2 linked regions of the Marinagarivorans cellulosilyticus genome follow. Each later gene encodes a partner of the first gene's protein in a complex. Links are inferred from orthologs where the notes say so. Each region holds a gene or a part of one and is shown on either strand. Other genes may lie near its edges. The genes, in order: sdhA and MARGE09_RS04185.

Evidence for each region.
Region 2: the proteins of sdhA (region 1) and MARGE09_RS04185 are in contact, whole or in part, in a crystal structure (PDB 6C12), measured with the Escherichia coli proteins. The link is inferred for Marinagarivorans cellulosilyticus from one-to-one orthologs.

What each region holds. Positions count from the first base shown.
Region 1 is NZ_AP023086.1:3,266,272-3,272,304, forward strand. The notes cover bases 1,173-4,129. They hold sdhA (succinate dehydrogenase flavoprotein subunit), read right to left. Parts: upstream 3,559-4,129; coding sequence 1,786-3,558; downstream 1,173-1,785. Other genes in these bases: MARGE09_RS13065 (succinate dehydrogenase iron-sulfur subunit), read right to left, coding at 1,173-1,767; sdhD (succinate dehydrogenase, hydrophobic membrane anchor protein), read right to left, coding at 3,563-3,931; sdhC (succinate dehydrogenase, cytochrome b556 subunit), read right to left, coding at 3,925-4,129. Also shown: MARGE09_RS13060 (2-oxoglutarate dehydrogenase E1 component), read right to left, coding at 1-891; more of MARGE09_RS13065, read right to left, coding at 1,063-1,172; more of sdhC, read right to left, coding at 4,130-4,302; MARGE09_RS13085 (citrate synthase), read left to right, coding at 5,099-6,033. UniProt on the Escherichia coli protein: Two distinct, membrane-bound, FAD-containing enzymes are responsible for the catalysis of fumarate and succinate interconversion; the fumarate reductase is used in anaerobic growth, and the succinate dehydrogenase is used in aerobic growth.
Region 2 is NZ_AP023086.1:1,049,130-1,055,076, reverse strand. Bases 1,066-3,936 are described here. They hold MARGE09_RS04185 (FAD assembly factor SdhE), read right to left. Parts: upstream 2,689-3,936; coding sequence 2,443-2,688; downstream 1,066-2,442. Other genes in these bases: MARGE09_RS04175 (HDOD domain-containing protein), read left to right, coding at 3,867-3,936; ygfZ (CAF17-like 4Fe-4S cluster assembly/insertion protein YgfZ), read left to right, coding at 2,815-3,837; MARGE09_RS04190 (protein YgfX), read right to left, coding at 1,933-2,373; MARGE09_RS04195 (hypothetical protein), read left to right, coding at 1,066-1,778. Also shown: MARGE09_RS04200 (MFS transporter), read left to right, coding at 1-356; more of MARGE09_RS04195, read left to right, coding at 954-1,065; more of MARGE09_RS04175, read left to right, coding at 3,937-4,721; MARGE09_RS04170 (HvfA family oxazolone/thioamide-modified RiPP metallophore), read left to right, coding at 5,067-5,465; MARGE09_RS04165 (HvfB family MNIO-type RiPP peptide maturase), read left to right, coding at 5,547-5,947. UniProt on the Escherichia coli protein: An FAD assembly protein, which accelerates covalent attachment of the cofactor into other proteins.

The sequences.
Region 1 (6,033 bases):
AACCAGCTTTTTACCTTCGAATTCTTCAAACAGGTCGGCAGGGTTTTTCCCTAGAATATTCACCAGTGTATTTAAGCGGCCACGGTGCGCCATACCTAATACCATTTCGCGCGCGCCGTGGGTACCTATGCCTTTAATTAACACGTCAAGCATAGGGATTAAGCTTTCGGCACCTTCGAGACCAAAGCGCTTTGTACCAGGGTATTTGCTGTCGAGGTGTCTCTCCAAGCCTTCTGCGGCGGTTAGGCGTTCGAGCAAATCGATGCGGGCTTCTTTGCTCAGGGTTGCTTTGGAGCGCTGGCTTTCTAGGCGTTGTAGCAACCATTTGCGCTCGGTGTAATGCGTTATGTGCATTACCTCGGCGCCTACTGTGTTGCAGTAAGTTTGATTTAGTGCGGCAATAATGTCTTTTAAGGGGGCTTCTGCCGCGCCGTAAGATAAATCACCGGTTTGAAAAACAATGTCTAAATCGGCGTTATTTAGGCCGTGAAAATGTAGATCGAGTTCTTCTAATTCGGTTTTGCCGTTGTTTAAACCAAGCGGATCTAGCTTGGCTTTTTTATGGCCGCTAAGACGGTAAGCATTGATGAGTTGAACTACTTCAACTTGTTTGCGTTCATGTGCGATATTACCAGCGCCGGAGCCTGGTGCAATAATAGGCCTTGCACGATTTTTACCGAGCAACTCAAAGTATTCGATAATTTCTGAGTGTGGTACATCGGGGTTTGAGTTGCCTTCGACGCGAGGTAATTTATCGAAGTATTCGCGCCACGGGGCTGGAACGGAATTGGGATCGCGCAAATAGGTTTCATACACTTCTTCGACATAGCTGGCGTTACCGCCTGAGATATGTGAAGTACTCCATAGAAGCTCCATGAGGCTCTGTTGCATTGTTTTCCCACCGTCTATCTGGGTACGCCAGTCGAACAGGTTACAGCTAATGCTATTGGACGCTGCTTGACTAAACAGTCTTGGCCGAAGGCCGATTAATGAGTCGCGATAAGCGACCCCTGTATGCATTATAGGCCGGAAGCGCGTTTTTCGCGCCACCGACGGTCGAGCTTAAGTTGCGTTGTGTAACAGCATGCTGCGAATATGGCCAATAGCCCGCGTAGGGTTAAGGCCTTTGGGGCAAACTGCCACACAGTTTTGAATACCGTGACAGCGAAATACGCTGAATGGGTCGTCAAGGTTGCCTAAGCGTTTTTCATTCGCTGTATCGCGGCTGTCGGCCAAAAAGCGATAAGCCTGTAATAAACCTGCAGGGCCAATAAATTTATCGGGGTTCCACCAAAATGATGGGCAGCTAGTTGAACAGCAAGCACACAAAATGCATTCGTATAAGCCATCGAGTTTGGCGCGTTCTTCTGGTGATTGTAAGCGCTCGATTGCAGGTGCTGGCGTATCGTTTTGTAGAAACGGCTCAATTTTGCGGTATTGGGCGTAAAACTGACTCATGTCGATCACTAGGTCTCGAATAACCGGCAAACCGGGAAGAGGCCGCAAAACCAGTTTATTGTTTTTAACGCAAGCCGATAGTGGCGTTATGCATGCAAGCCCGTTTTTTCCCGAAATATTAATGCCATCGGATCCACATACGCCCTCGCGGCAAGAGCGGCGAAAAGACAATGAGGCATCTTGTGCTTTTAACATTTCTAAAACGTCGAGAACCATAACGTCTTTTCCGTCCGTATCGACCTCGTAAGTTTTCATATACGGGGTCGCATCTGTCTCGGGGTTGTATCGGTAGACTTCAACTTTCAGCATTTTCATCAACCCTTTAAATTAGTACGTACGGATTTTAGGTTCGAGTTTAGGCATTGTTTTAGGCGCAAAATTAACATCGCGCTTGCCCACACGTTTTTCACTAGGGAAGTAAAGCGAGTGACATAGCCAGTTTTTATCGTCGCGTTCTTGGAAGTCATCGCGGGCATGGGCGCCGCGTGATTCTTTGCGCTCTTCGGCGGCAATGGCTGTAGCTTCGGCAACTTCTAACAAGTTTTGCACTTCAAGTGCTTCTATGCGTGCTGTATTAAACGCGTTGCTTTTGTCTTCAAGTTTGATGTTTTCGATTCGGCTGCGTAGGTCGGCAATTTTTGTGATGCCCTCTTGCATAAACTCGCCTTTGCGGAAAACGCCAAAGTGGTTTTGCATTACGGTTTGTAATTCTTTGCGTAGTACTGAGGCCGATTCACCAGTATTGGTATTATTAACCGCTTCAAGACGGCTAGTCGCGCTTTCGATATCTGTTTGTGAGGCTTCGCGCATATCAATGCCTTCGCGCAATGCCTTTTCAAGATATAGCCCGGTTGCTCGGCCAAACACTACGAGATCAAGTAGCGAGTTGCCACCTAAACGATTGGCGCCGTGCACCGATACACACGCTACTTCGCCGCACGCATATAGGCCATCAATAATTTTATCGTTGCCGTCAGCATCTTGGGTAATGGCTTGGCCATTAATATTTGTAGCGACGCCGCCCATCATATAATGGCACGTCGGTACGACTGGGATAGGGGCCTTGACGGGGTCAACATGAGCAAAAGTGCGCGATAATTCTAGAATGCCAGGCAGCTTTGCGTTTAATGCTTTTTCGCCAAGGTGATCTAGCTTAAGGAGTACGTGGTCGCCATCGGGGCCGCAGCCGCGACCCTCTAAAATTTCTAGCACCATCGAGCGGGCAACGACGTCACGGCCTGCCAAGTCTTTAGCGTTGGGAGCGTAGCGCTCCATAAAACGTTCGCCGTCTTTGTTGATAAGGTAGCCGCCTTCACCGCGGCAACCTTCTGTTACCAAGGTGCCCGCACCGTGAATGCCGGTGGGGTGGAACTGCCACATTTCAATATCTTGCACTGGGGCGCCAGCGCGTAAAGCCATACCGATGCCATCGCCAGTATTAATGTGGGCGTTGGTGGTTGAGGCATAAATGCGCCCAGCACCGCCGGTGGCTAATACGGTTGCTTTTGATTTTACAAAAACGGTTTCGCCATCTTCAATATTAATGGCAATAACGCCAACTACTGCACCATCTTGGTTTTTAACAAGGTCTACAGCAAACCACTCATTAAAAAATGTAGTGTTGTTTTTGACGTTTTGTTGATAAAGCGTGTGCAATAGCGCATGGCCGGTGCGATCGGCAGCAGCGCATGTTCTGGCTGCTTGGCCTCCGCGGCCAAAATCTTTAGATTGACCACCAAAGGGGCGTTGGTAAATGCGGCCGTTTTCTGTGCGCGAAAAGGGCAATCCCATGTGTTCTAATTCAAAAACCGCTTCAGGGCCGACAGAACACATGTATTCAATGGCGTCTTGGTCGCCAATGTAGTCTGAGCCTTTAACGGTGTCGTACATGTGCCAGCGCCAATCATCATTGGGGTCGTCGCTGGCAATTGCGCAAGTGATACCGCCTTGCGCAGACACAGTGTGTGATCGGGTGGGGAATACCTTGGTAATTACGGCCGTTTTAAAACCGGACTGGGCCATTTGCAAAGCTGCACGCATGCCCGCGCCGCCGCCGCCAATAACGATGCCATCAAAAGTGATTGTTCTCATTGTCGCCATTATTTTAGGCTCCCCACAAAATTTCGAGACCCCAAACGAGGTAGGCTACAGTAATTAATGCATAAATTGATAAAACGATAAGGCGTAAAACCAAGCCTTTGGCGCCAAGCATTCTAGAAGTGAGGTAGTCTGTAACAATGCCCCACAAGCCGATCCAGCCGTGCGCTGCGATGCTCAGTAATGCCAGCAAGCTAAAAATACGCATCCAAAGCTGATCAAAAAGGCCCTGCCACGTTTGGTAGTCCATGTTGGGGTGGCAAACAATAAAGCCAGCTATAAATAAGGTGTAAGCGGCAAGGATGACGGCACTAAAGCGCTGAATAATCCAATCGGATACGCCGTTCCGAGAAAGGCTGGTGGCAGTAGTTACCATATTAGGTAGCCTCCAATAAGCAGGATGAATAAAATCGCTAGTGCAACAACCGCTTTGGCGCCGGCTCGGCCGCCTTCGAGTGATTCGCCAATACCCATATCCATCAATAAATGTCGCAAGCCTGCTACGGTGTGGTAAGCAAGGGCGGCTAATACGCCCCAAACAACAAACGTAATTACTGGGTTGCTAAGGGTTTCTTTGAGCTCGTTGAAGCTTTGTTCTGAGCTTAAACTCGTGTCTAGCATCCATAAAAGAATTAAAATGCCGGCAAGCATGATGATCCCAGATACACGGTGCAAAAAGGATACATACCCAGTTATAGGTAGTGAGATTGTTGTTAAATCTAAGTTGACAGGCCTGTCTTTTTTCACTGTTGCACCACACCTTTTTTGAATGAATGGTTCTTGTAATACAGTTTAGCTATACGCAATGGCGATAGTTACGTCTTAATGATTATCGCTGTCGCATTAATTTATGGCTAGTTTAATTCTAACTAAGCACTTATATATTCTAACTTTGCTATCGCTCGATCTGTTATGCAGCTAGCGTATGTTAGTTTTGTTTTATTGCCAGATATATTGTGGCTGTCTATTAACACATTATTGCTTTTAGCGCTTAGGTAAGCGTGCCATTTCTAAAAAGCGTTTATATAACCTTAAAAAACGCGCTGAATTATAGAGATGCGCCACCTAAAATACAAACTAACTTTTGTTTTCTAAGCCTTATGAATCAAGGGCTTGCTGATCGTTTTGTGCCAATATGATTACGGTTGCATTTTTACGCACCAATGTGGCGCTTTTTGACTGAAACTTATACAAGTAAAGCAGATATTACTGGCTGTCGCTTCATTAATGGTTTCTATGGTGCAGGATTTTTAACTATACTACGCGCCGATTGCACGTAGTTGCCGGTTAATTTTCACCCAATTGGGTGATTGCAAGACCATGGTGCACCATAAACAGCGGCTAACTTGGCGTGATACTAGCTATAAACTTTGTCGCCGTGCTAGATTAGCGGCGTTTTTAGTGGCCACCTTGGTGTCTGTTTGGGTGTTTGAAGGCCGGTAAGCAAGTCTTAACCGCATAAAATAAGATGGCTTAGTGCTGTGGTATCAGCACTAACGTGCTAAGTTTATTTATTAGATAAATCCAGTTACAGGAGTCGGTAATGACCGAAAAGAAAGCGCAACTGACAGTCGACGGTTTAGATCAAACCATTGAGTTACCCGTCCGTGCCGGATCAATTGGCCCAGAGGTCATCGATGTAGGGGCTTTGACTCGAAATGGTTTTTTCACCTATGACCCCGGTTTCGTTTCGACAGCGGCTTGCGACTCGGCGATAACTTACATCGATGGTGGCAAGGGTGTTTTGCTTCACCGCGGTTTTCCTATCGATGTATTGGCTGAAAAATCGGACTACCTTGAAAGCTGCTATTTGTTACTGCACGGCGAGTTACCAACAGCCGAAGAGTACGAAGCATTCAAGCGCACAATAACCAATCACACGATGGTGCATGAGTCTATGCATCAATTCTTTGAAGGTTTTCATCACAATGCGCACCCTATGGCTAAAATGTGTGGTGCGGTAGGTTCATTATCGGCGTTTTATCATGATGACCTTGATATCACCAACGAAAAGCACCGCATTACAGCGGCTTATCGTTTGATCGCTAAAATGCCCACTTTGGCTGCGATGTGCTACAAACACCATGTGGGCCAGCCAGTGCTTTATCCTGACAATAGCCTAGGCTACGCAGAAAACTTTTTGCGCATGATGTTTGGCACGCCATGTGAGGATTACAAAGTAAACCCCATTTTAGCGAAGGCTATGGATCGCATCTTCTTATTGCACGCTGATCACGAACAAAATGCGTCTACTTCGACCGTGCGTTTGGCCGGCTCTTCTGGCGCTAATCCTTATGCCTGTATTGCCGCAGGTATTGCTACGCTTTGGGGGCCTGCGCATGGTGGTGCTAATGAAGCGGTTCTTCAAATGCTCGAAGAGATTGGCACTGAAGATAATATTGATGCGTACATCGAAAAGGCGAAAGATAAAAACGACCCTTTCCGCTTGATGGGCTTTGGCCACCGCGTTTATAAAAA
Region 2 (5,947 bases), 2.2 Mb from region 1 along the record:
CAAGCCAGCAAGCATTACTCGATATAAAAAGCCCATTAATGAGCCAACTGGCATTAATGGCTATTTTAATTATTTTGGGTTTTGGCCTAGGTGTTATTCGCCCCAATTTAATCACATGGTTAATGTCCCGCTGCCCCCCCGAACAACGAGGGCAAAAAATGGGAAAGCTAACATCTTGTTTTTTTATTGGTCAATTTATAACACCGATAGCCACCCTACCGCTATTATCGATTCATTTATTCATACCCACCGAAGCCGTTACAGAAGCAAACTATACTTTATTGTTTACTGTGCTTGGCAGCCTGTGTTTAATTGCGGCTATAGGGTGTCTTTATTGGGGAAAGGAGAAGCCCTAGCGTATTAATGCCTCTGCATACTATTAATAGTCATTACAGAGGCATTAATATTACCCGCCATAAGCTCATCCCCCCTGCAGGCTCTAGACCATAAACCGACCACATTTTTTCTGTTAGGCTCACATTCAAAAGCGCGCGGCCGTGTTAATTCTCGAAATACAATCCGGTTCGTGATGTAAAGTAATCCCCCTCGCTTTAAGCGCTTCGTCGCCCCCTTCAGCCAATAATATGTCATCGCTGAAACACAAGCGACAACTCGCCGAGCCCCCAAAAATTTAGCGTTGCCAAACTCACTGGTTTATTGCTTTATAAATAACAGATTAAGACTACTTACGCCCAAAACCTGAGAAAGTTGCAGCTGAAACTATTTTATTTTAGCGACCAACTCAATCAAAAAAAATTTCGTTGAATGGTGATGATTCTAGAAGATTGCGCACTAGCAAATACTGAACGATATGGTATAAATGAAACTTCCCTGATAATTATTACTAAAGGGGAACCCTATCAATATCTCTCAATTCATCAGCGACCAAGGCTGGTTTTAACTTGTAATCAGCAACGTATACGTACGCCAAACTCGTAAATTAAGGAGTAAAAATGAATCAGAATACAATCACAACATTCAAATTAGCCGCATGCTCTTCTCTTTTAATTGTTTCACTTTCTGGCTGCGGCAGTGACAAAAACACTACGCCTGAAAATCAGTTTCAAGGAGTTTGGTCTTTTGAGCATGCTAGTATTAATGGGGAGATCGTTTCCAGCGAGGTTGCCAACAATCTGATTTTTGAGATTGATTCACAGGGCCTGATCATGAACTACGAATGCAACGTCGCTGGAAATTATGAACTTAATGGCTCAATACAAACTATTGAGGGTAACACTGTAACCGACCAGACGGGAGGGATCACAACATTGTCATTGAATGATGGCAATCTACTCCTTAGTGATGCGGGCTATACCGTTACCCTTGAAAGCATCCCTCAAGTTCCAGATTCATGCGATAGCCCCGCCATAGAGATTCAATCTATAACACCGAAGCAAGCTATCAGTAATATGGATTATACATTCACAATTACCGCGAATTACCGCAATAACATAAGCAACGCCACAATAGCTATCTTTTACCTCTATGAAACAGACGATGATGGTAATCACAGATATCTCCCCGCCTATAATTCAGAAGTCAGCCTTAACGATGACAACCTTGTCACTCAAACATCATGGACCTTTGACTACAGACCCAACTCACCCGACAACACGCCACACTTATTTCATGTCGCTATCCTAGGCACAGAAGGTAACAATAATTATTTATATGCTTATGATCAAATAGAATTGGATAGCCCAGCCACACAATTCGCTAAACGCCAAACAAGCTGGTTAATGAAGCCCGCGCAGCGCAAAACTAACGTACCTCAGTAGCTATTATGAACTAGGTTGACTTAGAACAAGCCACGGAAATATATTCCTCAAGTGTTAAGGTTAACCTTTTTAACACTTAGCGATTAACTAAACGGGACGTAACTATTCCTTCAGCTTTAAGCTGATAAGTACGTCCTATTCCGAGCTTATGGGTTCATGGGGATTGCAGCTGATCTACCCGCGTTTGCACAAAGACTTTTAACTGCCGAAAACTGTCGGCATCCATAGTATCGAAACTGATTCCCCAGTGAATAACACTGCCATCTTCTAGCTTTAAGTTCAGCTCGACTAACCACGGCAGAATACGCTGGCTACCGCAAAAATGTACTAACTGCGGTTCTTGCCCGTTTCTAAAAATTAGCAATAGGTTACCGTTACTAAAGCGTAATTGACTATAGCTACGCTGACGCACGTATTGCATGTAATAATAAAAGCCAAGACAACACCATACAGGGCAAAAAATGATTTTGGCGGTGACGATAAAAGGCCCGAATAACACACTGAGCCCAGCCACTAGAAAAAGCAATAGCTGTACGCTAGGAACAAAATACGTAGGTGCAACCTTAAAGATAATATCCTTATCTTTTTTATACATCGCGCAATCCTTGGCTTGTTATATCGCATAGTTTATCGGGTAATATTTATTACCCATTCAGTGCAGGCATTAAACCTTTAGGCCAGTATTATCCATTACAATAGCTACAATACGCTTTAAGCCTTCGGTAGGTGGCTCCTTGTGTTTGAGCAGCCAACCAAACATATCTTGATCTTCGTTAGTAAGCAGCTCGACATAAAGCGCTTGATCTTCTGGCGGCAGGGTTTGGTAAACATTCTCTAAAAACGGCATGAGCACTAAATCCAGCTCTAGCATGCCGCGCCGGCTAGCCCACTTCAGGCGGTTGTATTCCATAAAAAAACCTCAATAATCGTGTGTTGTACACACTCTACAATATAGCCAGCTATTATACGCTGGCCTGCCACATTCGCAGTACATTCTGTTGGCCGCCATTGCCGGCACACAATATAAGGTAGCACCATGAATAGCGCTTGGACTTCATTACTTCCCCCCACCACCGTTGCCGCTAGCCATACCGGTGATGGCCTAATTCCGCTCACCGAACACACAATCATTACCATTACAGGGCCAGATGCCATTAAGTTTTTGCAGGGCCAATGCACTTGTGATGTAACCCAGCTTACGCAGGGGTATTGGCGACTGGGGGCTCACTGCAATGTGAACGGCCGCATGCTCAGCAGCTTTACCATGGCATTATTGGCTGACGATTGTGTTGGCCTGCGCGTACACAGCAGCATTGCGAAAAGCACGGCCCAAGCACTGCAAAGGTACATTGTATTTTCCAAGGCACAGTGTGAAATTAGCCAAGCCTTAGCGCTGGGCATTGTGGGCGCTATTCCCGAAAGTATCAGCAGTAACAAGCTCGAAGGCGGCCAATTTAGCATCACACCAGCAGGCACTGTATTACAGCACAGCAATAATCTGGGCGAGCTTTGGGTGAGCACTCACTGCGCCCTAGGTCTAGATAACATAAAGCCCCTGCTGGCACAAAACCCAATTTATGCCGCCAGCCGCTGGCAGCTATTAATGATTGAGCAAGGTCGCGCCGAAGTTCAACAAGCCACCAGCGATGCTCACCTACCTCAAGCCTTTAACTTTGACTTAATCGGCGGCATTAACTTTAAAAAAGGCTGCTACACAGGCCAAGAAATTATTGCTCGCGTGCACTACAAAGGGCAAAGCAAGCAACGCGTGCACGCCCTTCAGCTTGATGAGCAACCCTGTGAGCCCATCAGTGTAGGCCAGCGTATTATTAACGCCGAAGGCAAAGCAGTGGGTGAGGTAGCTGCCATAGCCAGCAATGCAACCGGTTATGCGCTGCTTGCCTGCACCAAAGCCTTTGACGCCGAAGCACCCAGTTTATTTGTTGCTGGCATCGTGACAAATACAGCTACCGATCAAGACGCGGACAATAGTCCTGCTAATCGCCCCGTTCATACCATGCCGCTACAGCCACTCCCGCTTCCCTATGCTATACCTTAAGGGAACGGAAACTCTAACGAGGGCACAGTATGTCCACAGCAGCATCAATGTCACCCATATCGCAGAAGGTCTATAAAGCCATATGTGATGCCATTGCAGCCGATAAGCTGATTCTCCCGACGATGCCAGAAATGGCTATTAAAGTCCGAGACGCCGCCGATGACCCCGAAGTGGATATTAAAAAGCTATCGGGCATTATTGGCCACGATGCCGCACTAACAGCGCGCATTATTAAAGTCGCCAATAGTGCGCTCTACCGCGGCAGCCAAGACATCCAAGACTTGAACATGGCCCTTATGCGCTTGGGCTTGGCCACCACCAGCTCGCTGGCCATTGGCCTAGCTATGGAACAAATGTTCCAAGCCACAACCGACATGGTCGACAAGCGCCTGCGCGATGTCTGGACTATATCGTCGGAAACCGCTGGCATGTGCACGATGATTTGTAAGTTTCAAACCAAATTGCGGCCCGATATGGCTGCCCTTGCAGGGCTTACCCACAAAATCGGCATATTGCCTATTTTACAATTTGCCGAGCACTACCCCGCCTTACTGCGCGATGGCATGACGCTAGACAGCATTATTCAAGAGATCCACAGTTTATTGGGCGCTCGCATATTAACCGAGTGGGACTTCCCGCCCGAAATCTGCAACGTGCCGCTTAGCCATGTAGATTTCACCCGCGCCGCCGATAAAGCTGATTATTCCGATATTGTCACCGTCGCCATGCTGCAAAGCTTAGCCGCCAGCGCGCAACGCTTTGGCGATTTAGACTACAGCACCGTTACCGCCTTTGACCGCCTAGGGTTAGATTTCGACATCGAATCGGCTATTGCCGAAGGTGTAGACGACGACATGGCTGCAGCCATGAAGTTGCTCAACTAAACAGCCGCCCTCTCCCTCCCCTACCAAAGCCCGCACTGTGCGGGTTTTTAGTCTATTCGCCTGTATTTTCAGCGCATACTTTCATCAAAAGACGTTTTGTGATAAAAATTTTAAAATTATTGTGTAAGAATCCTGCCACACTAGCGACTAACCCTGTGAACAGTTTGAACTATCCCTCTTTTAGAGGTACCCAGTATTTAACATTTTCAAATGCTTAAGCTCCTGTACAGGCAAGTAAGGTATAACCTTTAGGGTTCAACATCGGTGTGCAACGCGTTGCATACACAATACAATTTAACCAGTCATATCAACCGTTCTATTTGATTAATACAAAGGAAACACAGTATGAACAATTCATTAAAAAGCATAACTTTAAGCTCTGCAGTAGCCGTTGCACTGGCTTCTGGCCATGTTGCCGCCAGCGAAAACCCGTTTAGCGCGACAGCACTGGAAGGCGGCTACCAAATTGCCGCTGAAGGTAAATGCGGCGAAGCCAAATGCGGTGCCGACAAAAAGTCTGACGGCAAATGTGGCGAAGCTAAATGCGGTGCCGATAAGAAGTCTGAAGGTAAGTGCGGCGAAGCCAAGTGCGGCGCCGACAAAAAATCTGAAGGCAAATGCGGCGAAGCCAAATGTGGTGCCGACAAAAAGAAATCTGACGGCAAGTGTGGCGAAGCTAAATGCGGTGCCGATAAGAAGAAAACTGAAGGCAAATGCGGCGAAGGTAAGTGTGGCGCGGCCTAAAGCTATTACCTAAAACCCTCTTGGTGTGCGGCTAGCGCTGCGCACCAAGCTTTACTTTATTGTGTAACTAATGGTTTTGTCATGACTTCAAGCACTCACCAACCCTCGCACAATACACCCGCTTTAAAAGGCGCAGGGCTAGGTTTTCGACGGGAAATGCTAACCACATTAAAAGAACAGTCGCTTGGCGATATCGACTTTTTTGAGTTATCTCCTGAAAACTGGCTGGGTTTAGGTGGTCGCTACGCTCGCGATTTACGCCATTTTACTGAGCATTTTAATTTTGTGTGTCACGGTTTGTCGCTATCTATTGGCGCTACTGCTGAACTCGACACCCAGCTGTTACGCAATATTAAAGCGTTTATGAAACACCACAATATCACCCTCTACACCGAACACTTATCCTGGTGCGCCGACGATGGTCACCTGTACGATTTACTGCCAATCCCCTGCACCGAGGAAGCCGTACACTGGGTTTCGCA